Regions from separate parts of the Thalassotalea ganghwensis genome, predicted to be linked through region 3. Evidence: predicted binding sites of a transcription regulator. Region 3 holds the regulator's gene; each other region holds the start of a gene.
The links. Region 3 encodes FNR, which switches genes on or off when oxygen is low (the NO sensors DNR and NnrR bind a similar motif). Its sites were predicted from a motif close to TTGATCTAGATCAA; they were not measured.
Positions count from the first base shown of each region.

Region 1: ubiU (ubiquinone anaerobic biosynthesis protein UbiU) is a predicted target of FNR. The motif match lies at 8,524-8,537, and genes of this name have one in related genera.
Region 2: ACSLUH_RS08595 (nitrate reductase subunit alpha) is a predicted target of FNR. The motif match lies at 4,953-4,966, and genes of this name have one in related genera.

Region 1 is NZ_JBQRUM010000006.1:246,976-257,401, reverse strand. Features, by position in the region: gene ACSLUH_RS08690 (ATP-binding cassette domain-containing protein) at 1-336, opposite strand, end outside; gene modB (molybdate ABC transporter permease subunit) at 339-1,025, opposite strand; gene moeA (molybdopterin molybdotransferase MoeA) at 1,240-2,493, shown strand; gene ACSLUH_RS08675 (molybdopterin-synthase adenylyltransferase MoeB) at 2,636-3,397, shown strand; gene modA (molybdate ABC transporter substrate-binding protein) at 3,403-4,167, opposite strand; gene ACSLUH_RS08665 (ATP-binding cassette domain-containing protein) at 4,426-5,454, opposite strand; gene modB (molybdate ABC transporter permease subunit) at 5,472-6,146, opposite strand; gene ACSLUH_RS08655 (bacteriohemerythrin) at 6,133-6,540, opposite strand; gene ACSLUH_RS08650 (U32 family peptidase) at 6,561-7,421, opposite strand; gene ubiU (ubiquinone anaerobic biosynthesis protein UbiU) at 7,430-8,422, opposite strand; gene ACSLUH_RS08640 (thiamine pyrophosphate-dependent enzyme) at 8,608-10,416, shown strand; gene ubiT (ubiquinone anaerobic biosynthesis accessory factor UbiT) at 10,413-10,426, shown strand, end outside.
Region 2 is NZ_JBQRUM010000006.1:230,098-240,523, reverse strand. Features, by position in the region: gene narH (nitrate reductase subunit beta) at 1-1,094, opposite strand, end outside; gene ACSLUH_RS08595 (nitrate reductase subunit alpha) at 1,099-4,893, opposite strand; gene ACSLUH_RS08590 (histidine kinase) at 5,136-7,025, shown strand; gene ACSLUH_RS08585 (MFS transporter) at 7,392-8,996, opposite strand; gene narL (two-component system response regulator NarL) at 9,335-9,988, shown strand; gene moeA (molybdopterin molybdotransferase MoeA) at 10,019-10,426, shown strand, end outside.
Region 3 is NZ_JBQRUM010000004.1:200,477-210,902, reverse strand. Features, by position in the region: gene ACSLUH_RS06035 (ligand-binding sensor domain-containing protein) at 1-2,315, opposite strand, end outside; gene ttcA (tRNA 2-thiocytidine(32) synthetase TtcA) at 3,270-4,163, opposite strand; gene uspE (universal stress protein UspE) at 4,386-5,315, opposite strand; gene ACSLUH_RS06020 (fumarate/nitrate reduction transcriptional regulator Fnr) at 5,536-6,255, opposite strand; gene ACSLUH_RS06015 (sulfite exporter TauE/SafE family protein) at 6,300-6,977, opposite strand; gene ccoS (cbb3-type cytochrome oxidase assembly protein CcoS) at 7,050-7,289, opposite strand; gene ACSLUH_RS06005 (heavy metal translocating P-type ATPase) at 7,286-9,673, opposite strand; gene ACSLUH_RS06000 (FixH family protein) at 9,673-10,167, opposite strand; gene ACSLUH_RS05995 (TIGR02922 family protein) at 10,377-10,426, shown strand, end outside.

The sequences.
Region 1 (10,426 bases), on a different contig from region 3:
TTGAACAACTTTTTCGATGCTAAAAGGGCTATCGCTGGCAAACCTGCCATGGCTAACCACTAACTCGAGGTTCTTTTTTACCGTTAAGTGGGGAAATAACGTGGCGTTTTGATCTTGATAATAAATGGGTGATTGGCAAACTTGAAGGTTATCTAACGCCATTTCGTTAAAGTAACGTGCAGTGACATAGTCATCAGCTAGCCCTGCAATCCCCTTTAATAAGCTAGTTTTGCCCGCACCTGAACTACCAAATAGTCCAATAACATGCTGCTGAACATCAAGAGCAACCGCTATCTCCTCAGCAAGTTCCGCATGGTTTAGCTTAAACGATAACATCACTAATCCTTGCTTGGCTGACTTTGAAAGAGTACAGGTCGATTAAATCGATACAGTAAAAACAAACTGATAAACGACAACAAGATTAAGGTTAATGCTAACGCATGAGCTTGTTGATACTCAATTGCTTCAACATGATTGTATAAAGCAATAGACAACACTTGTGTTTCACCAGGGATATTCCCTCCGATCATTAACACTAAACCAAATTCCCCTAAGGTATGAGCGAAACCTAATGTCGCGGCACTAATAATGGCAGGTTTAGCGAGGGGAAGACTAACCAATAACATTCGCTTTAAGGGCGGCAAGCCTAATCCGCTCGCGACTTGATCATACTTAACGCCAAGTTGACTAAAATTGGCCAGCAACGGTTGAACGACAAAAGGCAATGAATAAATCAGTGAGGCAAATAATATCCCGGTAAAGCTGAACGCCAATTGTTGCCCGGTAAGCCATAACCAACTTTTTCCGAGCCAAGTTTCTGGCGCAAAGGCAATCAGTAAATAAAAACCCAATACCGTTGGTGGTAACACTAATGGTAAAGCAATAAAGGTTTCAATAATGGCTCTCATGCGACCATGATAACGTGATAACCACCAGGCAAAAGGCACACCAACCATCAGCAAGATAAGAGTCGTTAAGCTGGCCAATTTTATTGTTAACCACAAGGCAGTTAAATCAAGGTTCACAGGGAAATCTTTTTCATTGGAATATTCAGCATGATAAAACGCGAGGTTTTTATATTCAACGACATTCGTACCAAGGGTGGCTGAACAAGGTTTTGTTCTCTTTGCATGAACAATAGCGCTAGCGACGTTTATCTGCGGCTGTTACTATTTAGTTACTTGTAACAAACCACCACCGCACACTGTTATTTAACAATTAGCATTAATAGAGGATATCATGGTCGACAATTGCAACTTTCCCGGTTTAATGCCTTTTCAAGAGGCTAAAGCAAAACTTTTAACGCAAATTGTCTCGATAAAAGAAAACGAATTAGTGAAAATTGCTGATTGTCGAAAACGCGTCAATGCCGACGTTATTCATTCTCCCATCAATGTGCCCGCTCACAATAATTCAGCAATGGATGGCTATGCGCTTAATGCAGAACATGTTGAAAATAGTACTATTGCGGCAGGCAACGTTTTTAAGCTCGTAGGCACAGCAATGGCAGGGCGCCCTTTTACTGGAGAATTGCGTCCAGGTGAATGTATTCGAATTATGACCGGAGCCGTTGTACCGGCCAGCGCCAACGCCGTAGAAATGCAAGAAAATGTCACGATAACAAACGCACTAGTGACACTAAATCAGCCAGTAAACCTAGGTAACCATATACGAAAAGCAGGTGAAGATATTGCTCTTGGGGAGTTAATTTTCGATGCTGGGCACCTATTCAGTAACACCGACATTGGCTTACTTGCCTCATTGGGTGTTAGTGAAATAGCAGTAAAACGTAAGCCAAAGGTTGCAGTATTTTCCACCGGCGATGAGCTTAAAGCAACAAATGAGCTCTTAATGCCGGGCGATATATACGAAAGCAACCGCCACGTAATTATTGCCATGCTGAGCACCATGAACCTTGATGTGATTGATTTTGGCATTGTTCCTGACAATTACGAAAAAATAAAGCAAACATTTATCAAAGCTGACCAACAAGCAGACTTAGTTATTAGCTCTGGCGGTGTCTCTGTCGGTGATGCTGATTACACTAAAAGTGTACTTGATGAACTAGGAAAAATTGAGTTTTGGAAGGTTGCCATCAAGCCCGGAAAACCGGTCGCGTTTGGCCGTTTAACAAGCAGTATTTTCTTAGGGTTGCCAGGCAACCCAGTGTCTGCCGTTGTCACATTCCACTTATTTGCCGTACAAGCCCTGAAAAAAATGATGGGAACAAGCTATCCAGAGCCAATGCAACTTTTGGCAGAAACTGCTGCCGCGGTAAAAAAACGGGCAGGTAGAATGGACTTTCAGCGTGGCATCGCAACGGTTACTCAAAACGGCACACTATCGGTTACGCCGCTACCAAACCAAGGTTCTGGAGTTTTATCTTCGATAAGTCGCGCAAATTGTTTCATTGTTTTACCGCGCGAACATGAAGGCTGTGGTACAGGCGAGCAAGTTTACATACAACTATTTGATGAGCTATTGGCACATTAACACCATCAATTTCATTGGCCACGATAGGTGATCAATTTAAGTAATTGCTCCTATTTTTATAACTCTATCGCTAGAGAGTTATTGAAGCCCAGGTGAAATGACTTATAGTAACCTTCATGCTCATTCATAGTAGAGATTAACTATGCCCCAAGACGCCCCTAAAACCTTAAGCGATAGTCAATTAATGCGATACAGCCGACATATTATGCTCAAAGGCATGGATATCAACGGGCAAGAAAGGCTATACAATAGTAAAGTTTTAATTATCGGTGTTGGCGGCTTAGGGTGTGCTGTTGCACAATACTTGACTGCATCGGGCATTGGAGAAATCACGCTATCTGATGATGATGTTGTCGACCTAACTAACTTACAACGACAAATTCTTCATTCGGAAGCTGATATTGGTCTATCTAAATGCCAATCAGCAAAACAATTGTTACTGGCTCTCAATAGTGATGTTATCATCAATACCATTGAAAAACGCATGTCTGAACAATGCATGCAACAAACTATTTCACAACATGATATTGTCATTGATTGTTCCGATAACTTAGTGACACGTAATCAAATCAATAAAACCTGTTATCAACAAAAAGTGCCATTAGTTAGTGGCGCAGCAATTCGATTGGAAGGGCAAGTCGCTGTTTTTCACATGCAATCGGAAAGCGCTTGCTATCAATGCCTAAGTCAATACTTTGGCGAGCAGCAACTGACGTGCTCTGAAGCTGGGGTGTTATCGCCACTTGTTGGTATGATAGGTTCCATCCAGGCGATTGAAGCCATCAAGGTAATTTCGCTGCTTGGCAAACCCATTTACAATAAATTAATGCTCATTGATGCTTTTACCCTAGATGTTAAAACCTTTAACATTAATAAAGCAAAACATTGTCCTATCTGTGGTTAAAGCAGTTAAATTGCTTTATAGCCATGCTGCTCCAGAATAGCTTGTGATTCTGGAGAACGAATATATTTTAAGAATTGCTGTGCTAACTCAAATTTTCGTGTTCTTTTTAGAATAGTAGCGTGCTGCTCAATCGGTTGGTAATAGCTTTCAGGTACTACCCAAAAATGAGTATACGCCTTCCCGAACGCCTCTGGTTGCTTTTGCTTGGCCAATATCAGTAATGACAAAGGGACAAAGCCGGCATTAACATTACCAGAATCAATATAGTGAAATACTTGATTAACGTTATTCCCGATAATATTTTGAATTTTATCGATATTCTCAAATTTCAGGTTAGCTAGTACCTGCTGCGCAGCAACGCCATATGGGGCTAACTTGGGATTGGCAATTGCCAATCTCCCTTGATACTTTTCAAAAGTTGAGCGATTAATTTTAGTTTTTGTTTTCGGCATCCATAAGGCTAACTTTCCTAGCGTGTATTGTTGATTTTGGTAAGCAAGCCCTTGCTGAAATAATTGCATAGGGCGCATTTTATCTGCGGACAAAAATAAATCATACGGAGCGCCTTTAGTAATTTGCGCATATAGCACCCCCGTAGCGCCTGACGCCAGCTTTATTTCAACCTTGTGTTCTTGTTCAAAGTGTTTGGCCAAGTTAACCGCGCTCGCATAAAAGTTACTAGCGACAGCAACCGTAAGCGATTGGCTTTTGGCTAGATTAGTTATCGTTAACAGGCACAAAAGGATAGATAACTTAAAAAATTTAGACAAAGGATTAACCTTCTTTTTATTTAACTAACAATTACGATACCCTGTAAAGCTAGTCAGCTATTTATTGCTAACTTAGTTTTGCTAATTGTGACGCTGAAAGCATACTTTGTCACTTAGCTTCTATGATTATCGTGTTACTGACGAAACAATAATACAACCAAGTGTCACTAAATAATACGCATAGTGTGTCACTTGGAAAATCATATTTATCTAGTTAACAAACAAAAGATAAACCGAGCAAAGTCAACACAAGTCTACTTATAAAACTTTAAACTGGGCGTAAATATCCTCTCCAATAGTCAACTCTAACTTATATAAAGAAAGCAATGATATATTAGACATCAATATTTGATTTTCTATCTCAAGTATAATTGTTGCAAAATGCTTGTTTATATTTATTTCTTTAACTCTAGTCAAAAGACAATTGACTATAGACGTCAGAGATGGTTTTTTTTTGCACAAGCTAACTTTATTAGCTTCAATCTCAATATTTACATCTGCTAAGTCGTAATGAGGTGCTGTGATATATATAAATTGGCTATTAGAGTTGGATCCTAATTTTACCTTAGCTAAGTTAAACTCTTGAATAATTTTATCGATTTTCCCACTTAAAATAGCGCTTTGCGTTTGGCCTGGTTCTTGACTGAGCGACGAAATCAATTTTTGACTTATACCAGATTTAATTACTTTAAAGTGATCTAGATGCAACAAGTAATTTGTGCTCATTGCTAGCTCTTTTAGTGAATGACTAACAAATAAAAATTGCTTATGAAAGTGCTGATGTAGATATTGGATTAATTGACAAAAATGTTCTCTTACCTTCCAGTCTAATGCGGAAAATGGTTCATCGAGCAAAATAAGTTTTTTTCCAGACAGTAGGCTCTGCGCAAATAAGACTTTTTGCATTTGTCCCCCGGATAAATGCAAAGGCATCTGATCTAATATCGATTCAATTTGACACCAATTAATAACATCTTCAAATTGATAGCTATTTTCAGAAGCAAAACATCCATGAGCTAAAACCAGTAATAAGTTTTTCCGTACTGATAAATGAGGAAACAATGTTGCTCCTTGATCAAGGTAGTATATAGGTGACTTGTATGCTGATAATGTATCAACTCTCAAGCCGTCATAATGTACTACTGATATCAAGCTGTCATCGATTCCTGCAATATTCTTCAAAAAGCTAGATTTTCCAGCCCCTGAGGCTCCAAATATGCCAACTACATTCTCATTTAGATTTAAATATAATTCTGGCAGCTCATTTTTGAAATCAAGTAAAAGCATGTTCGACCTTAATGTGATTACCGATAAAATAAGGCGGGTCGATTAAAACGGTAAAGTAGAATTAATGACAAAAAAGAAATTGAAATCAAAATTATAGCTAAATTATGAGCTTGTTGATATTCCATCGCTTCCACGTGATTGTACAATGCAATTGATAACACCTGAGTTTCGCCAGGAATATTACCCCCTATCATCAGTACTAAACCAAATTCTCCTAACGTATGAGCAAAACCCAAGGTTATTGCACTAATGATTGCTGGCTTTGCTAAAGGAAGACTCACTAAAAATAATCGTTTATAGGGCGATATACCAAGTCCACCTGCCATTTGGTCATACTTAGTTCCAAGTTGAACAAAATTAGCAAGCAACGGTTGAACCACGAATGGTAAAGAATAAATTAATGAGGCCAACAATATACCCGCAAAACTGAAGGCCAATTGCTGCCCAGTTAACCAAAACCATCCTCTGCCTAACCAAGTTTCTGGCGCAAAAGCAATCAACATATAAAAACCAACCACTGTAGGTGGTAGTACCAAAGGTAGTGCAACAATACTTTCAATTATTGCCTTCATTCGACCTTGATAACTTGATAACCACCAAGCAAACGGGATACAGAAAATAAGCAATATAAAAGTCGTAAAAAAGGCAAGCTTTATCGTTAACCAAAGTGACGTAAAATCAAAAGTCACGATTTGTCTCCAGCTTCTTTGTTCCTGACAGTTTAATATCCTCACTGACAATATGGCTGATTAGCCAATCCGATAGAAAATACCAAATAGCCATTGCACTCTCTTTATTGATATCATTTCTATTCATGCGAATTAACTCATTGACGAAGTTTTGATGTTGTAATAAATGCAAGCGCTTATCTTTTTTAGTTAGCTTTTTTATATATTTCTCTTCCGCACTAAAATGATACTCGGTGTAATCTATCAGACGATTAAAAACAGCGTTGAAAGTATCGACATTAGCGTCATTTTCAATCGCTTCGGCTAATGTATTTATGATGCTCACAAGCGCTTGATGCTGAATATCTATTTCTTTTATGCCGATGTTGAATCCTGTTTCCCACTCAATATATTGCATCTCATTCTCCTATGTAGTGATCACAGTTGATGAATCCCTGCAATATGATGCCAATAACCATTACTATGATTAGCTGCTAATGGTACCGCTGAGCTCTGCTTTAACTTTTCTAATATTTCAAACGCCTGCTTACCTTCTGGAGAAACTCGCATAATGTCTACGAGTCCTTCCATGGCTTGTTGTTCATTGGTTAAGTTATAGCAATCTCCTGACATCGTTTGAATACCATTGAGTACAAACAACGCTTCACCTTCTTGGCTTTGTGTAAGCCTGCCATTGGGATAATTGATGCAGCAATATTGACACTCATCCTTTGAGCGATTTTCTGATCGTGCAGTAAAACAACGCGCAGAATAGGCGAGCGGTAAATGTCCGTAACTATGGACTTCCACTTCAAACTGGTCTAAAAATCCTGCTCGTTGGCATTGTTCGACAATCGTTTTTAATCTATCCCTAGAAAGCTCCACAGGCATACACCAACGCACCATGCCTTGACGCAGCAATAGCTGCAAAGAGTTGTGGTTATAAATGTTCAATGCACTGCCTGCGACAAATGGCAGCCCCAGTTGACTAGCTACATGTACCGCTGACATGTCATTTGCTTCAATCAGAAATTCACCATTATTAATAAACTTTTTTAGCTCTTTGAGTTCTGATGGTGCTTCAAGCAACACCATGGTCGACAAAACCACTTGCTTGCCTGCAAGAGAAAGCTCCTTTGCTATTAATAGATAATCCTTTAGTTTTACCTCTCTACGTTTACTGCATACAGATTCACCTAAATAAATAATATCTGCTGCACTCGTTTTAGCCTGTTGATAAAAAGCTTCTACATCAACTTTGGGCCAAAAATACAATAAATTTCCTAATGAATATTTCATCGCAACCTCTATTGCCAACTTTTATGATAAGCCCCTAAAGTCGTTTGATTACCTTCAGATAAATTCGCTAACTTTTGTTGCCAACGCTGTTCAACTACGAAACTCCCTTGTTGCTTGCAGGCATCTATTGCTTGTCGCCACGCTTGAGTGACTTCCTTAACATAAGCACTGCTGCGCTGCCTTCCCTCAATCTTCACAGCAGAGATGCCCATTTTTAAAAGTTCGGGCAAAAGTGCCATAGAGTTTAGGCTTGTCGGTTCCTCTAATGCATGAAAAAGGTTGTCATCAACATTAAAACGCCCTTTGCACAATGTCGGGTAGCCGGCCGCTTCATCAGGTGCATACCGATCAATTAATATGTTATTTAAGCGAGACTCTAAGCCTTTATCAGTTTCTTTCCAATCAACGTACTTGGCTGGTGAGCAAACACCATTCATATTGGGGGATTCCCCAGTTAAATAAGAAGATAAATGACAACGCCCCTCGGCCATTATGCATAGGCTGCCATAGGCAAAGACTTCCAGTTCGACATCAGTCGCCCTAGCCAGTTGTTTAACTTGGTGGATCGAAAGCACCCGAGGCAACACCACACGCTTTACATTAAAGTTGTTTTGGTAGTAATTAATAGCTTCGGCATTTGTCGCCGAAGCCTGAACAGATAAGTGCAGTTCTATCTGAGGGTACATTTTCGCGGCATAGTCTAACACCGAGATATCAGCGACAATTAAAGCATCCACACCAATTGAAGCGGCCAAATCAACAGACTGCTTCCACGTATCCCATTGATCGGCACTGGCAAAAGTATTAATCGCCATGTGTAACTTCCGGTGATGTTCTCGTACATATTTCACTGCTTGTTCGAGTTTACTACGAGTAAAATTCAACCCTTCAAAATGCCGTGCATTAGTATCATTTCTTAATCCGATATAGACAGCGTCTGCGCCATTATCAATCGCCGATTTTAGCGATGATAAATTGCCTGCTGGACATAAAAGTTCCACCTAATACCCTCCATACTTTTAGTTAATTTTCTCTGATTTTCATAGGATGGCAATGCCCCAAAAGAGGTACCTCTAAAAGCCTAAAATGAAGTCATTATTTATTGATCCAGCGCAATGCCTTTGCATTTGAACTTTGCAAAATACGTCGACAATAGATTTACTTCGTTACAATAGAGGGAACAGTTATGCTGCAATTTGATGCTCAATACGCAGAAAATTTTGGACAAGCGTACGCTAAAGCATTACCGCAACTCGGTAGTGCCATTGCCGATATTTTAAATTGGTTTGGTTGCCATCAAGTGTTTGGAGTTGGTGGTGACTTCGCCGCTAACTTGATCGCAGCCTTAGATGGTAAACTTGAATTATCTCCTTCTAGCAACGAGATGCACGCCGGTTTTAGTGCTTGTGGTCATGCTGAATTTAATGGTATTGGCGCCGCATTAACAACCTATACTGTGGGCAGTTTACCCTGCACAAGTGCGGCCGCATTAGCCATCACGGAGAAACTACCTGTTATATTTTTATCAGGAGCGCCTGGTGAAAGTGAAATATCTCACCATACAATACACCATACGATAGCGTCAGCTTCAGCCTGGCACCCAGAATATGACTGTGCGATTGACGCCTTTCGCGCTTTGGGGATGAAAGCTGAACGCTTGCAAGGTGCCCGAAACAAACATCAACCGAACATGGCCGCTGAGCGCTTTTTTCAATTAGTAACTCATGCTTATCTAAATAAACAGCCAGTGTTTATCGAGATCCCACGAGATCTCGTTTTTCAGCCTACTCAAGCCATCAGGCTTCCAGAAAATCGTAATCAACTCATTCGTGAAAACTTCGTGTTGCGAGGCGAAACTTTAATTGCTGAGCAAATTATCAAGAAACTCAATCTGGCTAATAAACCGCTGGTTTATATTGGTGAACATGTAAAACTAAACAACGAATTGAAAGAATTGCTGATGTCTTTTTGCCATCAATACAGTATTCCATTTGCCACTAGCTGGCTTGCCAAAGGAATTTTTGATGAGTCCGATCCGCTATGTTTAGGCAGTTATAACGGCGTTTTCAGTCGTAAAAAAAATCGCCAATATATTGAGCAAGAAGTCGATTATATTCTTGAAGTTGATACCAGCATTTACAATCAAGATACCAATGCGGCATTCAATACGGGCACTCACATCATCGAAAACTTTGACAACAAAACAGTAGTTAAAGGTACGGTTCAAAATCAGCAAGGAGTGATCAATATTTTAAAAATCCTTTTAGCTGCTGATATTCCATTTTTTTCGTTAAGTGTGGTTAAACAGCTACCACCGCCTTGTAAACAAGATACCCAAGTTGGATTTCATAACCTAACAACCGTGCTTAATCATATCCAACAAGGGTTATCTCAGTCTTTGATATACTTACCCGAAGTCGGTAACTCTTACTTTGCTTCCTATGACTTGATCACAAAACAATCTTCCATTGGCCGCAGCTGGATATGCAATCCCTGGTATGCCGCTATGGGAACAAGTTTACCCTACGCCAGAGCCGTCGCGAAAAAGCTCAATTCCATTCAATCGAATGATATTGCCGTGGTTATTACCGGTGATGGCGGCTTTAACTTTCAATTAAATGAGTTGATTCATTTTCAACGCGAATCACTCCCATTAATAATCATTTATATGCGTAACAATATTTTTCATTTAGGCAAGTCAGGTAATGGCAACATCTATCATTGTTCTACGCCGCTTTTCAATGCGCTCAAACTCATTGAAGCTTATGGTGGAAAAGGAGTTAAGTGTGAAACGGTGGGGGAATTTACTGATCATTTGCTTACTGCTGTTGATCACAATGATGGTATAACGCTTATTGAAGTCCCTGCTAGCACAGATAGTGACGCACAAAGCCATGAAATCCTTATGCTCAACTTATACATCCAAGCCCAAAATGGCGATCCAGTCGCGATGAGCAAGTGGCAAGAAATCACTCAAGATGGGAAGGCAATATGATACATCTTCC
Region 2 (10,426 bases), on a different contig from region 3:
ATTGCAGTTTGCACTGGGCTAAGTGGTGGCACATACCAAACCATAGGTAAGGTGCGATATTCTGGATGAAGCGGCAGTGCCACTTTCCAGTCCATTGCCATTTTATAAACCGGCGACTGCACAGCGGCGTCAAGCCAGGCCTGCGGTATGCCTTCTTTACGCGCAGCCGCCTGAACTGCTTCATCATTTGGATCTAAGAAAATGTCACATTGGGCTTGGTACAAATCTTTTTCATTAGCAACCGAAGCCGCTTCTTCTATGCGATCAGCATCGTAAAGCATAACCCCAAGGTAGCGAATACGACCGACACAGGTTTCAGAACAAACCGTTGGCTGACCTGATTCAATACGTGGGTAACAGAAAATACATTTCTCTGATTTGCCTGTTTTCCAGTTGTAGTAGATTTTTTTGTACGGACAACCGGAAACACACATTCTCCAGCCACGACACTTGTCTTGATCGATTAAGACGATGCCGTCTTCTTCACGTTTATAAATCGCACCACTTGGGCAACTCGCGACACATGCTGGGTTTAAACAATGCTCACATAAACGAGGTAAATACATCATGAACGTTTTTTCAAACTGACCGTAGATATCCGCTTGTACGTGGTCAAAGTTTTTATCTGCTTTACGATGTTTGAACTCGGTGCCAAGAATTTCTTCCCAGTTAGGACCCCAGTTAATTTTCTCCATGCGTTGACCAGAGATCAGAGAGCGAGGACGAGCAACGGGCTGATGCTTTGATTCACCCGCTTTGTGTAAATGCTGATAGTCAAAATCAAACGGCTCGTAGTAATCATCAATTTCTGGTAAATCAGGGTTGGCGAAAATATTCGCTAAAATACGACGCTTACCCCCTTGTTTTGGCTCTAGCTTGCCGGCTGCATTACGCACCCAGCCGCCATTCCATTTTTCTTGGTTTTCCCACTCTTTTGGGTAACCAACACCTGGCTTGGACTCAACATTGTTGAACCAAGCATATTCAACCCCTTCACGTGAGGTCCAAACGTTTTTACAAGTAACTGAACAAGTGTGACAACCGATACATTTGTCTAAGTTCAGCACCATACCTATTTGCGCTCTAACTTTCATCGTCTTAACCTCTGTACTCGTTCAATTCACTTTCAGACTGGTCTTTACCGCCATGCTTAGCTTCTTCATCTAGCCAGTCGACTTTCGCCATCTTACGAACAATAACGAACTCATCTCGGTTACAACCTACCGTGCCATAGTAGTTAAAGCCGTATGATTGTTGCGCATAGCCACCAATCATATGAGTCGGTTTCATTACTGCACGGGTTACTGAGTTATGAATACCACCACGAGTTTCAGTCGTTTCAGCGCCCGGTACGTTCACGATACGTTCTTGAGCGTGATACATCATGCTCATACCTTCAGGAACACGCTGTGAAACAACGGCACGGGCTGCAATCGCTCCGTTAACATTGAATACTTCAATCCAGTCGTTATCTACAATGCCCGCATTTTCAGCATCAATTTCCGATAACCAGACAATTGGACCACCACGTGATAATGTCAGCATCAACAAGTTATCTGAGTACGTTGAGTGAATCCCCCATTTTTGATGTGGGGTGATCCAGTTAAGCGCAATTTCCTTATTACCGTTTGGCTTCTTGTTCATCATTGGCTGAACGGTTTTTAAGTTAATTGGTGGCTTGTATAAACACATGGTTTCACCAAAGTCGCGCATCCATTCATGATCTTGATAGAACTGCTGACGACCAGTAATAGTTCTCCATGGAATGAGCTCGTGAACATTGGTGTAACCTGCGTTGTATGACACGTGCTCATCTTCTAAACCCGACCAAGTTGGTGATGAAATAATCTTACGCGGCTGCGCTTGAATATCTCTAAAACGAATTTTCTCTTCTTGTTTCGGTTTCGCTAAATGGGTGTGGTCTCGCCCGGTAATTTTGCCTAACGCATCCCACGCTTTAACAGCAACAGTACCGTTAGTTTCAGGTGCTAGCGATAAAATCACTTCACAAGCATCGATTGCAGAATCAATTTTAGGACGACCTTCGTTGGCACCTTCATGATGAACCTTGTTAAGCTTACCTAAGAATTCCACTTCTTCAGTGGTATCCCAGTTGATCCCTTTACCACCATTCCCTAGTTTGTCCATTAATGGACCAAGCGAGGTAAAGCGAGCATAGGTATTCGGATAATCGCGCTCAACTTCAATCATATTAGGTGCAGTTTTGCCCGGAATTAAATCACACTCACCTTTCCACCATGACTTAACACCTAATGGCTGAGCAATTTCAGCTGGTGTGTCATGTAAAATAGGCAGGGTCACTAAGTCTTTTTCTTTACCCAAGTGGCCGTCTGTTAACTCAGAGAACTTCTTAGCAATACCTTTGAAGATATCCCAGTCACTGCGCGCTTCCCAAACCGGATCTACCGCTTTAGATAATGGGTGAATAAATGGATGCATATCCGAGGTATTCATATCATCTTTTTCGTACCAAGTAGCCGTAGGAAGAACGATGTCGGAATAAAGACATGTTGTTGACATACGAAAGTCTAAGGTCACGAACAAGTCAACTTTACCTTCAGCGCCTTTTTCTTCGAACTTCACATCTTCAGGCTTCTTATCACCTGCTTCACCTAAGTCTTTGCCCATCAAGCCGTGCTTAGTCCCTAACAAATGCTTGAGCATGTATTCATGGCCTTTACCTGACGAACCTAATAAGTTTGAGCGCCATACAAACATGTTGCGCGGGAAATTTTGAGGGTTATCTGGCTCTTCACAGGCAAACTTCAAGTCACCTGATTTAAGTTTGTCTACCGCATAATCTTTTGGAGACATACCAGCCGCTTCAGCTTCTTTACAAAGGTTTAACGGGTTCATGCCTAACTGCGGTGCCGACGGTAACCATCCCATGCGTTCCGCACGAGAGTTAAAGTCGATAATAGAACCTGTCCACTTAGATTTGTCTGCCAGTGGTGATACCACTTCATCCATTTCTAATTTCTCGTAACGCCATTGACTCGAGTGGTTATAGAAGAACGATGTACCGTTCATATGACGCGGTGGACGTTGCCAATCAAGACCAAACGCTAATGGCTGCCAACCAGTTTGCGGACGAAGTTTTTCTTGCCCAACATAGTGCGCCCAGCCGCCACCTGATTGACCAATACAACCACACATCATCAACATGTTGATTAAGCCACGATAGTTCATGTCCATGTGGTACCAATGGTTAAGTGCAGCACCAACGATGACCATTGAACGGCCACGAGTTTTATCTGCATTATCAGCAAACTCTTTCGCTACTTTGATAACATCTTCAGGGCGACAGCCAGTAATTTTTTCTTGCCATTTTGGCGTATAAGGAATGTCTTGGTCGTAGTCTGTTGCACAGTTTGCACAGTCATAACCATTATCAACCCCGTAGTTGGCAAGGGTTAAATCAAATACTGTAGTAACAAAGACTTCTTTACCATCCGCTAAGGTAATTTTCTTCGCTGGCACTTTACGATTTAAGATATCGCTATGCTCAGTATGGTCGAAGTAGTTATGTTCGTGAGCATTTGCTTCGGTGGCAAAATAAGGGAATGCGACGTCAACAATTTCATCATGACCTTCTTTTAAGCTCACTTTTAAGGTAACTTCATCACCTGATTTACCATCACGTTGTTCAATATTCCACTTACCACGCTTACGACCATCTTCACCCCAACGGTAACCTACAGCACCATTAGGTGAAATGAGTTCACCGTTAGCGTCATTTAAGGCAATGGTTTTCCACTCAGGGTTATTGTCTTGACCTAAGTTGTCAGCTAAATCTGATGCTCGAAGGAAGCGACCTTGAATAAGCTTGCCATCTTTTTCATCAAGCATAACCAGCATTGGGAAGTCGGTCGTCGTGCGCACATACTCATTAAAGTACTCGCTCTTACCAGTGGTATGGTATTCCTTCAAGATCACATGACCGAATGCCATGGCTAAGGCCGCATCTGTACCTTGCTTAGGCGCTAACCACTGGTCGGTTAATTTCGAAAGTTCAGAGTAATCTGAAGTAATAGAAACAACTTTAGTCCCTTTATAACGGACTTCTGTTAAGAAGTGTGCATCAGGGGTACGTGTTTGAGGAACGTTAGAGCCCCAAGCAATAATATAGTTTGAGTTATACCAGTCAGCAGATTCAGGAACATCAGTTTGCTCACCCCAAATTTGAGGAGAAGCAGGTGGTAAGTCACAATACCAATCGTAGAAGCTTAAGCAGTTACCACCAATTAAAGAGAGATAACGAGCTCCAGCGGCATATGACACCATCGACATTGCTGGAATTGGCGAGAACCCAGTGACACGGTCAGGTCCATATGTTTTCGTGGTATAGACATTAGCAGACGCAATGATTTCGTTTACTTCATGCCAGTCAGCACGCACAAATCCACCTAAGCCACGTTGCTGTTTGTATGATTGCGCTTTCGTTTTATCTTCGACAATTGACGCCCAAGCTTCGACCGGATCTTTGTACTGAGCACGTGCTTCACGCCATAGCTTAATTAGTTTTTTACGTACCTTAGGATACTTTAAGCGATTCGCGCTATAGATATACCAAGAGTATGACGCTCCACGTGGACAACCGCGTGGCTCATGATTAGGCAAGTCAGGACGTGTTCTTGGATAGTCTGTTTGTTGTGTTTCCCAAGTGACTAGACCATCTTTAACATAAATTTTCCAACTACATGAACCTGTACAGTTAACACCATGAGTAGAACGCACCACTTTGTCATGTTGCCAACGACGGCGGTAGCCATCTTCCCAGCTACGGTCTTCTTCAGTGGTAACCCCATGGTCACCCGAGAAGCTTTCAGATTTTGGCTTAAAAAAGCGTAATCTATCTAAAAAACGACTCATTTCTTTCTCCAAGCATTTATAGTTTGGAGTCATCATAGACACTGAGTTTTCAAAAAAACTTGATCTAGATCAAATTTAAAAATGGCCTATAAATCAATGGATTTACTATCTACCACCTTAGAGGTATAAGGGTTTAGCCGTGACTTTCGTTAGAATAGGTACTTGCAAGCAATAGACAAAACAAATACGTTTACACTACCCCTAATTTGGTTTTTGTGGGTATCACCATAAGAAGGTCAGTAATGAAAAGTGCAATTTTAGATCGACTGTTTAATTCCATCGTTTTTCGCATCGGTTTAATGATGTTTCTCATCAGTGCAATTTCAATATTAAGTATGTTCAGTTCGGTGTTTATCAGTGAAATGGCCGACCACGATGCACTTATCATTAATGAGGCGGGTTCGTTACGAAAACAAAGCTATAAAGTGTTAGCCAATATCGAACTACTGCCACTCATTCAGCCATCTGCTGTAAGCCTTCAGCAGCAAAAGATAAAAAGAAATATTGAGAAGTTTAGTCAGACGATTAATGCGCCTATCATGGAAAGCAGTGCGATTTCTCAGGGCAATATCCCAATCAAAATGTCCTTAGATAGCATTCGTCAAACTTGGACGGAAGAACTAAAACCACTTTTGCTCAGCTTAACCGACAATCCAGCACTGCTAAATGAAGTCATGCTATTTGAAATAAATGCCACGATCGAAAATTTTGTTTTTCGTCTCGATGGATTAGTAGGGCTTTATCAACAACGTGCTGAAGAGCGTATTTTTAGTATTCGTATGATTTTAGGTATTTCATTGATGGTAACGATTCTACTTGCGGCATTTACGATGTTTCAAATCAGTCGCCGCATAGAAAAGCCTCTTTCTGAGTTAACCTCGTCTGCTCGACAAATAATGGCCGGAGATTACACCGCCCATACCAATATCCAACAGAATGATGAGTTAGGTTTACTGGCTGAAACCATGAATAAAATGACAATGGCGTTGTCACTTTCTTATGGGCAACTCGAACAACGTGTACAGCAAAAAACCAGTGAACTAATACGCAGTAACGATATTTTAGAACTGCTATACCAAACATCACAGCTGATTAACGAACCAGGTGATTCATTAGACTTAACGCCGATTACCTTGAAGCTGGCTAAAGTCACTCACAAACCTGATTTAGATCTGTGTTTAACAACGCACAATAGCGATCAACCCTATGAGCACATCATTACTGAAGACAAACCTTTGCCAGACAAATGTGTTGAAAAAGATTGCGCTACCTGCATAAACGACAACGATAATGATTGCTCGACGGTCGCTGACCAGATGGTCATGCGTTACCCGATTAAAAAAGATAACATTAGTTATGGTGTTTTAGTGTGCAACCTAGACGATGACAAACCGCTCGAAGCATGGCAGCATCAACTGTTTTCATCCATTACCACATTAATCGCCAATGGTTTACATATACGTCAACAAAATGAGCAAAATAGACGTATCACCTTATTGAAAGAGCGTAATGTCATAGCTAGAGAACTGCATGATTCACTAGCCCAAGCTTTATCATATTTAAAGTTTCAAGTGACACGGCTTCAAAAGTTACGCCAAAAAGAAGCCTCCGAAGAGCACATCGAAGATGTTGTCATTGAACTCAAAACAGGATTAGATTCCGCTTACAAACAGCTTAGGGAGTTACTGACAACGTTTAGGTTAAAAATTGATGTTGCTGGTTTACAGCAAACATTTATAGAAACCATAGATACCCTTAATGCCCGAGCGGATGGCAAAATGCTCTTTCAATTAGATTATCAAATAGAGAACATTCCACTGTCTCCCAATGAAGAAATTCATCTCATGCAAATTGCCCGAGAAGCCACCCAAAATGCCTTACATCACTCCCATGGCACCTTAGTGACAATTTCCGCTTTTGCTGATCAGGATAAGAATATTCATTTACAAATTAGAGATAATGGCGTTGGTATACCTGATGATCCTACTAAGCTCAATCATTATGGTTTAGCAATTATGCAAGAGCGAAGTCAACATTTAAAAGGTCATGTGACTATCCACAACCTTGATGATGGTGGTGCAATTGTCGAGGTTGTCTTTAGACCAAGTTACTTGCTTGCGAAAGTCTCATAGCCACTTATAGTAGCGCTTTGGCGTCTCGGTGATACAGGAGCAATCGCCGTAGAGCCGTTTTTCGCCCAATCATCGTGAACATCGCCGTTTTTGCCATCCTTGGCACCACGGCATACGACCGCCAAGGATGGTGGAAATGTCGAAAATGCATTAATACATGGATGTATGTAATTAGAACAATGCAGGAGCAATTGTCGAGGACGCATATGTTCGACCGTTCATCCTGAACATCGTCGCTCCTGCGCATCCATGCGCCCGCGGCATACCGTACTTCCTGTACATAAAAAAGCCCTAGTGTCGCTAGAAACTCGGGCTAAAGGGCATAGCAAGGAAAGGTTTGCTATTGTCGTAAACTAACGTATTACGTTATGGGTTATAGTGTTCACCATCTTTACGTAAGTAAAACCAATAATTGATAAACACACACACCGCATAGAAAATAGCAAATCCAATGAGCGCTACTTCTGGAGTGGTTGCTTTTATTTGTTCGCCCAATACTTTAGGAATATAAAAAGCTCCGTAAGCGGCTACAGCTGATGTCCAACCTAATACTGGACCTGCTTGCTCTTTTGGAAACACCATAGCAATGGTACGGAATGTTGAACCATTTCCTATGCCAGTTGCAGCAAATAATATTAAGAACAAAATAAAGAATGGGATGAAAAATTCTTCAGGTGTTGCTGACTGATAGGCAGCTTGCATGAAATAAGCAACGCCTAATGCACTAGCGACCATAACAATAGCACAAATCTGTGTAACTAATGCTCCACCAACTTTATCTGATATCCAACCGCCTACTGGTCGAATTAACGCACCAATGAATGGCCCCATCCAAGCATACATTAATGCACTTGGTCCATTAGGATTGATGGTATCATGCGTCATTACACCATCGACAAGAATATGCTGGTAGCCAAAAATAACTTTAATAGATAACGGAAATGATGCCGCAAAACCGATGAACGAACCGAAGGTCATGGTATAGATAACACTCATCACCCAAGTGTGTTTATTATCAAAGATTTTATATTGACGTGTTAAACTTTGCTTAATTTGACCTGGTAACTGTTTTAATAAGAATACCGTTGAGACGATAACCAGAACTAAAACGATTTCTTTAGGGACACCAAAACCTGAACCATTTGCGGCTTCAGGAAGTAATAACCATAAACCCACACCCGCAGTTAGGAAACCGATAAGTAGCATTAAAACGATGAGAAACCATGAGGTTACTGGGTTACCAATATCAGGAGACACTTCCGCGGTTTTGATATTATTCATACCAAACCAACCGGCAAACGCCAAAGGAATGAGGAAAATTAACCACAAATAGCCCGCATTATGAATCCAAGTATCAGAGCCTGCTGGGATTTTCCCTATTAATGTCCCGCTGGTATTCACCAGTGTCATTGGTTCACCGCCAAACAAACCAAAGGTCATAAACAAAGGCACTAATATTTGCATAGTAGTAACACCAAAGTTACCTAAACCTGCATTCATACCCAAGGCATAACCTTGTTGTTTTTTAGGAAAGAAAAAACTGATATTAGACATTGATGAAGCGAAATTACCGCCACCAAAACCAGACAGGAAAGCCAATACTTGAAAAACCCATAATGGGGTGTTCTGGTCTTGTAGTGCGACACCTGCACCAAAGGCGGGAATCATTAGCAATGCGGTCGTGAAAAAGATGGTATTTCGACCACCGCATAAACGTATAAAGAAACTACTTGGAATACGCAATGTCGCACCCGTTAAGCCCGCAATTGCCATCAAGGTAAACAACTCTGATTTGGCAAATGGAAAGCCTAGGTTCAACATTTGTACTGTTATAATCCCCCAGTACAGCCACACCGCAAAGCCGCATAACAGACTAGGGATCGAAATCCAAAGATTTCGGTTTGCAATCTTCTTACCTTGTGACTCCCAAAAGCTTTCGTCTTCGGGATCCCATTTTTGTAAGTCAGCCATGGTTATCTCCAATAATTATTAATCAACATCGCCACTATGAAATAACTGGTTTTTAAGAACAATTGGTATAAAGGGGTAGGTAAATTTGCAGTGTATAGCGGTAAAATGAACAATTCATCACCAGTGAACACGTCAATAAAAAGATAATTTCCACAAAGAATAAGGGCTAGCAACAAACAGGCGTTTAATAGCAACTACCTACAAAGTAATAGGATTAACTACCAACTAATATGAAGGTGCTATCTGAGTTGAAAGTAGATAAAATTGATGCATATCAAATAAATCTTTCCAGATCGTATGTGCTGGCAAAGTATAAAGGATTAGAACAGGGGAATATTATGAACGCAGAGCAACAAGTCGCTATTATGATGGTTGATGATCATCCACTGCTGCGCAAAGGCTTGAGACAGTTAATTGAATTAGAAGATGAATTAACCATTGTCGGCGAAGCTAGTTCTGGCGCAGAAGCCCTTGCAATTGTCGATGATTGCGATCCTGATCTAATTACCTTGGATTTAAATATGCAAGGAATGGATGGCATCGAAACGCTTAGAGCGTTGCGTCTAAAAGGCGTATCATCGCGCATTCTTATGTTGACGGTTTCAGATAACGATGAAGATGTATTAGAAGCCATTAGAAGTGGCGCAGATGGTTACTTACTTAAAGACATGGATCCTGACGATTTAATTGAAAAAATCAAAGAAGCTACCTTAGGTAAAATGGTGATCAGTGAAAAGCTCACACAAGTACTCGCCAGCGCACTGCGCAAACCGGAAAAGAAAGGCTCTAATATTCTGTCATCTTTGACCAGTCGAGAGTATGAAATTTTGAAACTTATTTCCAAAGGCTTGAGCAATAAACTCATTGCCCGTGAGTTAGATATTTCAGATGGCACGGTCAAAGTACACGTCAAACATTTGTTAAAGAAACTGGATTTAAAATCTCGCGTAGAAGCGGCTGTTTGGATGGTCAATTATCAAACAAAATCTTAATTATTAATTTAGAGATAATTCGAGGATATTATGGTCGATTGTTGTTCAACTCCTGGTTTAATGCCGCTTGAGATCGCCAAAAAGCAATTACTGGAAAACATACCTGTTGTTGAAGGGACAGATATGGTCACCGTTTCAGCTTGCCAAAAACGTGTTAATGCTCACGCAATTAAATCCCCTATCAACGTCCCAGCTCATAACAATTCTGCAATGGATGGATATGCTTTCAATGCACCTAACGCAACCAATAATGTGGTTGCTCAAGGTGAAACCTTTAGACTCGTTGGTACGGCTATGGCGGGAAGTCCATTCATACAAGAACTCCAACCCGGTGAATGTATCCGTATTATGACCGGTGCCGTTGTCCCCGACTCGGCAAATACCGTCGAAATGCAAGAAAACGTCACCGTATTAGAAGATAGGGTTACGTTAAATCAG
Region 3 (10,426 bases):
CGTAACCAACTGATGAAGTATGTGAGTCCGGCAAAAGCAAAGATCAGGATCATCCTGAACCACCAGGTTTCATACCAGGCTGGCTGTTGCTCAATGACAAAGGCAACTTGTTTATCACTCCAGTTACCTTTTCGATTAGTCCCTTTCACTTTAAGCATATATTTACCGGGTGGAAGGTTTGTGTAGGTAGCGCGTCTGTTGTCAGCGCTTGTTTCGATCCAACTATGATCATAGCCCTCAAGACGATAGGCATATCTGTTCTTTTCAGGCGCACTAAAATCCAGTGCGGAAAACTGTATTGAAAAGCTTTGGGTATCTGGTGCTAATGTTAACCGTTCAGGAACTGGTGTGACTCTGTTATTAACTTCCAGCTGACTTATCACGAGTTCAGGCTGAAATTCCCAAGGAGTCCACAATTCAGGCTTGACGATCAGTAAGCCTTCAGTTCCACCGAAAAGCAGGGTCCCATCGCGCAATTTTTGATAGGATCCTGCCCAATTACTACCGATTGTCCAGCCATCCTCTTGTTCTAAAGACTGGGATGTTTTGTCCTTTGGATTTATCCAACCACCGGAGTGCCAAATCCTTCCAATATGATCAATCATAAGGTTTGAGCCACTAAAACCAGGCGTACCAATAGTGTTGCTCACAGGCTCAAATATTGCTTTTTTACCATCGAAACTCAGCAACTTTAATATTCTATCTGAAGTGCCTACAAACAGAGTCCCACTTTCGTCAAGTACTAAATTTTCTATGGAACCATCGGATAAGGTATCAGTTGTACCGGCGGATTCACTGATTGCAAATAATCTGTTGTTCTGTTTTATCAGCGCAAACAAGCCATTTTGTGTTCCAATCCATAGCACTCCGTCTGGAGTCAGGCTAAAACTACTAATGCCCTGGTTCCGGACCAAGTCAATGTTTTCGATATGCTCCAACGAAGTGAACTGCAAACGGGTGAGATCCAAACGGGCAATGTTGTAATTTGTTCCCACCCATAAATGTTTATCTGGCGTCTCATAAAGTGCCGTAACTTGAATATTGGCAACATCGTTATCAATCGAAAAATTCGCCAATTGCGTTTCAGACATTGTGTAACGGTAAAGTCCTGCATTAAAAGTGCCAATCCACACTGCATCATCGTACGCTTGCAGTAATACCCTAATAAATCCATCTGGAAGTCTTAAGCTGTTTTCACTATCGGGCCGTATCCCTTTGACGACCCCTTTTCCTGATTTCAATATATCAATACCAGTGCTTCGGTTCCCCAGCCATATGTCACCATTATTGAGTTCTATGATGGCACTAATATCTGAATGACTAAGTGACATCGGTTTATAGGGACTGTGTCTTAAGGTGCGAAATGCGGCATTTTTAGTATTGTAAAAGCTTAATCCATTGACCCATGTCCCCACCCAAATTAACCCGGACTTATCCGTTAATAGGGCGCCGATATAGTCGGAACTAATACTGTATTTGTCGGAGGAGTCATGACGAATATGTCGCAATACAATTCCACGATGAGCATCTACAACAGTAATGCCACCACCGAAAGTACCGAGCCAGATTTCTTTGTCATTGGGTTGTGTTATAGCGAAGACCCAGCCATGACTGAGCGTTTTCTTTGAGTTTTCAGTATGACCGATACGTAACACATCTCCGGTACTGATATTGATGCTTGCAGCTCCGTTACGGCGTGTACCAACCCACATTCTATTGTCTTTGGCTTTAAACAGGCGATATACGGTTTGCTCGTTGAAATCATTGTGCTCATCGCCAAATAGCGAAGCTGGCTCGTCCGAAGCAATACGATTATCCAGGGTTTCAGGCAAAACGATTCGGCAAAGTCCTGATGTCGTACCCATCCAAAGATGTCCTTCGTCGTCATAAGCCAGAGCCCTTATTTGCTTTTGTTGATAAACACTCGTGCAACCTTCAATATTTTCAAAATTGGTGATCTCTCCAGTTAAGATGTTAATATGACTGAGCCCCTTGTTTGTTCCAACGTAGATGCTACCTTGGTTATCCCCAACTAAAGTGCGAATTTCGTTATTAGGTAATCCTTCTCCTGATTGATGAGATTTTTGGAAGTGAGCAAAGTTGTCTGTTTCAGGCCGATACACCGAAACACCGTTGTCTATAGTACCAACCCAGATTTTTCCATCTGCTGCGCTCCACAGACTGTAGATAAAATTACCCGCTATGGAATCTGCCTGATTTGGCTCATGTAAGTATTTTTTTAAGTCGTAGCCATCAAATCGATACAAGCCTTCCTGACTACCCAGCCAGATAAACCCGGACTTATCTTGGACCATTGCGGTGCAACAGGAGGGCACATCAGCATCCTCCGCGACAAGCTGAAAGTTCAATTCGCCTAGCTCAAATAAGTTGCTTTTAATATTTTCCGTCGAATAAGCACAGACATGCCAACACCATATAGTGAAAAATAAAAGAGACCGTGAATAGAATGACAATCTTGTTCTCCCAGTCATACGAAGATGTCGTTGATACCTTGCCTAATAATTGTTTTTCACTTATGAGCCTTTATAGAAGCAGTTCTAACGGCATTTCTTCAGTGAAATTGATTACTGTACTTAATTATTGTGCGAATAAGAAAAATTTGCTAGCTCGATTTATCAGAGCCTAGTGCAACTCATAGAAAAGTAGCGGTATTGTTAGCGTAAAATGAGCATAAATCAGTACCATTTGATCTTGTTTCTTAAGAGGAACGTTGCGATTCTGCAATACCTTTTTATCTGTATAGGTATTGTAACCAACTCTTTGGACCTGCGGGGAGCAGAGCTGTTGATTTCATTTTTGATTGATTCTCGAATATTCAACTGGCCTCTTTCTCATTATATTTGCCGTTCGAACAGACTCAACTAGGTAATTTGTTAGGTCCGCTATGGGCGTATAGCCGAAGTAACTATCAATGGTGCCGGCACATACTTCACCGTCAGGCATAACACTCGACCGTCTGCTATTAGTCTCATAGCAGACCTTCCAATTTTTACATATGAGCAGAAATGACGAAACCCAATCCTATAATGTAAATAGCCGATATAAATTATTAGATAGATAGTTAAATAAGATTACTTTTAAAAACGTACACACCGTATATACACAGTGTGTACGTAAATAATGCCTTGCAAAAGCTCTACTGATAAAGCCTATCACTTACTCGCGAATGTACATAGGTTTTACTGTATAGTTAACAATGGCGCTTTTTAATTAAGTATGCTGCTACCTTATCTTAAAAAATCATCGTGCTATAGGTTAGAGACATTAATAATGAGTGACTCATCGATATTGGTTGAGGATACGGTCTCTTTTGAAAAGTCATAAGCTTCTCTTGGTTTACTGCGATCTATCGGCAAGTTTGCAAAATCAAACAGCTCCGTATCTGCTAATTGACTTGGACTGACATTCTTTATCGATTTAAAAACATTTTCGACGCGGCCAGGATTTGTTTTATCCCATTGATTAAGCATACTTTTAATATGTTGTCTTTGGAGGTTTTCCTGTGAACCACAAAGGTTACAAGGAATGATTGGGTATTCTCGTAATTGGGCAAATTCGACTAGATCTTTTTCACGACAGTAGGATAATGGTCTAATAACGGTATTTCGTAAATCATCTGCTCTAAGTTTGGGGGGCATTGCTTTAAGTTTTGCACCAAAAAACATATTAAGAAAGAGTGTTTCAACGATATCGTCCATATGATGACCCAGTGCTATTTTCGTGGCTCCGATCTCTTCAGCAAACGAATACAGTGTTCCTCGCCTTAAACGAGAACATAAACCGCAGGTTGTTTTCCCTTCTGGTACTTTAGCTTTAACGACTGAATATGTATCTTTATCAACGATATAATACGGAATATTTAAGCTTTCAAAGTAATTAGGTAAGACATCGGCTGGAAAGCCCGGTTGCTTCTGATCGAGATTTACGGCTACAACCTTAAAGTTTATTGGTGCAGATTTTTGAAGGCTTAATAGAATATCGAGCATAGCAAAGGAATCTTTACCGCCACTAATAGCGGCCATCACGACATCACCATCTTCGATCATATGATAATCAGCAATAGCCTTACCAACTTTACTTCGAAGTCTTTTTTGTAACTTATTCATTTCAAAAACTTCTTTGCGGTTATCGACTTGATTCATTTTACTTTAACTACCTAGTTTACGTTTATTACACAGCTATATGATAATCGCTGAACTTATTTGATTAAAAATGGCGACATATTATATCGCTTATTTATTTTAGAGGTAAGTTATTTATAAGAGAGTCTAACGCTAAACGACTAGTTTGATGTGTTATTAGGGGCTGTGTAGCAGATAATGTTTGCTAACAGCCCGCGGTACAGATTTGATGTTAATTATTAACTATTGCGCCATTGGTGAAACATAACCTTCAGGCTTCAATGCTAAAACATCACAATTTAGGTTATCGATAACATGCTCGGCGGTATTACCTATTAATGCGGCTGAAATGCCAGTTCTACCAATGGTACCGAGTATGACGAGTTCAGCATCTAATTTTTCAGCTTGATGCTGAATAACCTCTTCAGGAAGACCTTCTTCTACGTGTGTATGAGTGCTGTCTACACCAAATTTTTGTGCATGATTGGCCATCGCAACTTTGTGGTGATTAAGCATCGATTCATTATATTCCCCAGCATTAAATTCAGGAATTTCTATGGCAATATTAACGGGCGTGCCAGGAAATGAGTTCACTAAATGGACATTCGCGTCGATTATTTTTGAAAGGTTAATCGCCTCTTCAGTAATTTTATTGTTTAACGCTTGGTGTTCTTTTTCATCGCTACCAACATGAACAGCGGCTAAAATGTTACCTCCTTTCGGCCAACTATGCTCTTTAACCAGTAATACAGGAGATGGACATTTTCTAATTAAATGCCAATCAGTAGGGGTGAAAATGACCGACTTTAACTTATGGTGTTCATGTGTGCCTTTAAGTACGATGTCAAAGCCTTGGGTTAATACCTGCTCAATAATCGGTTCAAACGGGCGATTATGCCAAACGACTTTAAAATCGATAGTTAGAGAATTTTTTGGTAATGAGGTGATTTTTTCTTGTAACCAAAGTTCCCTGTCCTTGATAACCGTTTGACGCATTGCTTCTCGCTCGTCACTCGATAACATAGTCGTCATTTCGTAGGAAAAATCATAAATGCACATAAATGCGGTAATGGTTGCACCCGTTTTATTAGCTAACTCTACCGCTCGTTCAAGCGCTTTTTGATGCTCAGTGGTTGGATCGATGACGGCTAAAATCTTTTTATACTTTTCCATTTCGTGCCTCTAGCATTACCTGAATCATATAGTGAGTTTTTATACTAATGATATAAGTGTAGTTGTTCAATGATCATGCAGCAAAGAATTGCTGATCATTGTTTTAAATCAAGATATTAGTTGTTGATTTATTATTGATATGTAACTGAAAAATAGTACGCAAGAACTTGCTACTATAGGGATAAAGTTTGTGGAGCGTTTCTGAGCGTGAATATTGCCGCTAAAGTGCGGCAACCTCTTTCAATTTTTCTATATCAAGGATACGAATAAATTTACCTTCAACTTCGATTAATTGGCTTTTGTGAAAACGATTTAATAGTCGGCTAATCGTTTCTACGGTTAAACCAATATAGTTACCGATATCACTGCGTGTCATCGTTAATCTAAATTCTGTTTGCGATAGACCTCGTGCATGGAACCTCATGCTGAGCGATGAAAGAAAGGTTGCCAAACGTTGTTCTGCATTTTTACGATTTAGCAAGGTCAGCATTTCTTGATCAGCCTTAATTTCCGTGCTCATCATTCTCAGAATTTGCTTTTTCAATTTAGGCACAGAGTTTGATAACGCGTCAAGGGTATCGTAAGGAATTTCACACACCATAGATGTTTCTAATGCTTTTGCAAAACTAGGGTGCTTTTCAGCTGCGATTGCATCGAAACCGAGCAAATCTCCAGCCAAATGAAAACCGGTGATTTGTTCTTCACCATGCTCATCAACAGTAAATGTTTTAAAGGTACCTGAACGGATAGCGAATAATGATTGCATCTTCTCTCCGTCACGAAACAATTGTTCGCCTTTATGAATAGGACGCTTGCGGTCAATGATTTGATCAAGCTTTTCAAGTTCTTGATCATTGAGAGTAAAAGGCAGGCATAGCTCACTAATACTACAATTTTGGCAATGAATGTGTTGCTGGCCTGAACATTGACGGTTTTGCATCATAAACTCTAAGAAGATTGTTACACTGGTATATGGAGATGTTATTAGAACATTATGCCAGATGCAATCTTTAACGTAATAATTCCATAAATGATCAATGTAATCGCCATTACTTGACGAAATAGCGTATGAGAGATGAGTTGCCTGAATGATAAAAAACCGACAGAAACACTAAGCAGCGCAGGTAAAGTTCCAATGCCAAACCCCATCATAATTAGCGCGCCTTGCCAAGGATCCGCTGATGCGACTGACCAGGTAAGTGTTGAGTAAACTAGCCCGCACGGTAACCAGCCCCAGAGTGCACCTAATCCAAATGCTTTGGCTAATGAATCGACTGGAAGAAACTTCTTATTGAGTGGTGAAAGGAATTTCCATAATATTTGTCCAACTTTCTCAACTTGAACTAATCCACTGTACCAGCGACCGATATATAGCCCTAAAAGTATTAAGAAGATACCCGATATAAACCTCATTATATTTAACGGAACGCCAAGGTTTTTTGCAGCAAGTGAACCAGTAAAACCAGCGATAAAACCAATGAGGCTATAGCTAATAATTCGGCCAATGTTGTAGTAGAGTGTATAGAAGAACTTCTTTGTGCTAATGCCTTGGTCATTGGGCAAAGCAGCCGTTAACATCGATGAAATACCGCCACACATTGCGATGCAATGACCAGCGCCGAGCAAACCAACAACCAAGCCAGCGAAAAAGTTCATCTCCATTAGGGGATCCTATTGAAAACTAGTGGCGATAGAAGGGGGGAGTTTGACGACAAGTTAAATTTAGCTCCTTTGTTATTCTTTATTTAGGGCATTTTTACTCACTGAGTCAGAATTGGTTTCTGCCTGCGGAATGTCTTGTTCCTGACTATTGGATTTAGGTGGTTTATTTTGTTTGTCCTCTTCAAACAAAATGCTTAATCCTTGTTTTTCTAAGTCGTCAAATTGGTCAGTTTTTACGGCCCAAAAAAAGAGGTAAATTCCTAACGCTGTTAAAATTATCGCGATAGGTATTAATACATAAATAATACTCATTTTGAGCCTCTTTTTAGCAACCGAAGTGAATTAGTAATAACAAGTATAGAGCTCAAAGACATACCAACAACAGCCATGTATGGCGTTATATGACCACTTACCGCTAATGGAAGTACGATGGCATTATAACCCATCGCCCAAGCGTAATTTTGTTTAATCACTCGTTTTGTTTTAACTGAAATATTAAATAAGGTCTTCATAGAGGACAAGCGGTTATTCAACAAAATAACGTCTGCCCCTGATTTTGCAACATCGGTGCCTCCACCCATTGCAACCGAAATGTGGGCTGCGCCAAAAACTGGTGAATCATTCACACCGTCACCGAGCATCGCGACTGTGAATTTCTGTTGATAGTGCTTTAGTTTTTTCATCTTGTCTTCTGCAGAACAAGATGCATAGATATGATCAAGTGTTAGCGCGTCTTGCACCGTTTGACAACCCGCTAGGTTATCCCCTGAGAGCATAATTGTTTTAACATGTTTCTTCTTAAGGCTGTCTACCAAAGCTTTTGCGTCATCGCGTATTTGGTCGATAAAACTAAATGAAGCGAGTAGTTTTCCATTTTTTGCTAACACACATCGAGCCTGCTCAGTATCTTCTTTTGATTCAGAAAGCCAAGACGACCTACCGATAGCATATTGATGGCCATCAATAACCCCTTTAATACCGCTTCCGCTGATAATTTGGACGTCTTCTGCGTTGACTTGGAAATTTCTAAACTGTTTAAATGCACTTGCTATTGGGTGTTCCGAATAACTTTCCAAGGCAGCGCTAAGGGCGAGTAAATCTTCTTTCGAATAGGATGGCTCTAAAATATTAATAGCGCTTATTTGAACTTGACCTGACGTCAATGTGCCGGTCTTATCAAATGCGATACAATCTACCGAAGGCATAGTTTCAAGCACATGGCCAGATTTTATCATAATACCTTCTTTGTTGAGCCTTGTCGTCGCACACGTTAATGCCGTAGGGGTGGCGAGTGACAGAGCACAAGGGCAGGTGGCAACGAGTACGGATAAGGTAATCCAAAAAGCTTCTTCTGGCATATGTTGCTGCCAGTAAATCGCTGTAGCCACAGCACATACCAAAATTAAGGCAACAAAATACTGGGCTATTTTGTCTGACAACATAGCAAGCTTAGGTTTATGTGCTTGAGAAGATTCACTTAAGCGGATTAATTGGCTTAAAAATGAATGTTGATTATCGTGCTTTACCTTTATCGTAATATTGCCATCAGTATTTATGGTGCCAGCAAATACTTCATCATTCATCGTTTTAGTTAATGGGGTTTGTTCGCCAGAAAGCATTGACTCATTTAATTGGCTCTGGCCGTGCACAATGATGCCATCAGCAGGTACTGTTTCGCCTGGTTTAACTAAAACAATATCGTTTGGCGTTAAGTGTTTAGCTGCAACGATAATCTCTTGATTTTCTGTTAGCTTTGTTGCCGTTAATGGCATTAGTTTTAATAAGTTTGCTGATACTTCTGCAGCGCGACTTCGCGCTCTAAATTCTAAAAACTTGCCAACGAGTAAGAGAAACGTAAACATCGAAACCGATTCAAAATACACTTCACCTGTTTGATTAATTGTTGCCCATGCACTGGCGGTAAAGGCTAAACTAATTGCGATTGATACGGGCACATCCATTGACAATCGCTTTATTTTTAGCGCATTAATGGCACCTTTATAAAAAGGGTAGGCACCATAGGTGACGATTGGAAAGGTCAGCATTAAACTCGTCCAACGTAAATACACTTTTATGCTATCTGACATGTCTGAGAAAGCACCAAAATACATTCCGATCGCAATCATCATCACTTGCATCATTAAGATGCCAGAAATTCCCAAGCGCTTTATAAACACTTTAGCTCGAGCATTGTTGTTCTTTTCTATATCATTTGCTTTAAATGGCGTTGCTTGATAGCCAATATCATTAATGGCAATGAGTATTTCACTCAGTTTTACTTGTTGGGAATCCCATTTAACAGTAGCTCGCTGTGTGGTGGCATTGACGCTGATAGCAATAATCCCAGGTATTTTGGCTGTTTGCATTTCAATTAACCAAGCACAAGCAGCACAATTTATACCTTCAATGGTTAGGATAGCTTCTTTTTGAGTACCGTGATTAAAAGTAAATTCGCTTTGCAGGCTATCGTCGTCAAGCAATTTTTTCTTCGCCAATTCTGCGGGGATCAATTGTTCGCCTTTAGGAGCTTTCTCCGTTCTAAATTGATAATACTCTTCTAGGCCACTATTGACGATGGTTTCAGCTATAGCCTGACAGCCGACACAACACATGTGTTCGGCTTTATTTTTAATCAAAGTGGTTAGGGTGATACCTTGAGGAATTGGTTCACCACAATGAAAACAACTGCTTGACATTAGTTAGCTTCTATTGGCTTGGGGATTATCTCGATAAATTCTGTTTGCGGAAGCGTAATGGTATTTTGAATTTTCCAAGTATCTTCAAATGAAGATATGGTAACGCGCCATTTTCCTTTTATATCATGGTCAATTGTTTGTCTAAAGTGGCCATTGCCATCGGCGGTTAACGCAACATAAAAGTCTTTTTCTGCAAGCGTTGGGTGATAAAAATTTACATTTAACAATGGAAATTCTTTTTCTATGCCTGTTGGTTTTATCACCAATTGCTCATCGCTAAATTTGAGGTCAAACTTCATGCCTAGCTTTTGAGCAAGTTTAATTTTATCAAGCTCTAAATTAATCGCTTTACCTTTTTTATAATAATCACCAACAACCAAGTCATCTGGGTTTGTGTTAGCAATAATAAGAGTAGCAATGCCAGCTACGACAGCGGTAAAAGGCAATAAAAATACTAGCCATGCCCAAGGCTCTTTGTACCAAGACGTTTTCATTAAGCTTTCGTTATTAAATAATTTGGCAGTATTATACTTTTTTTCAATGGGTAATTCCTATGCTAATTACTATTTTCTGACATTTTTTTATTCTAGATCATAGTTCAATATCGCAAATAAATGTGCTCTATTAAAAATTTGCAAATAGGGGAATACAAGCCATAGTTATAAGGGGAAGAACAGAGTAACTAAAAGGCTTTTGCTGCCATATGAATAACAACGACCTTACGACGGTGACGATTATTTACTATAACGATAA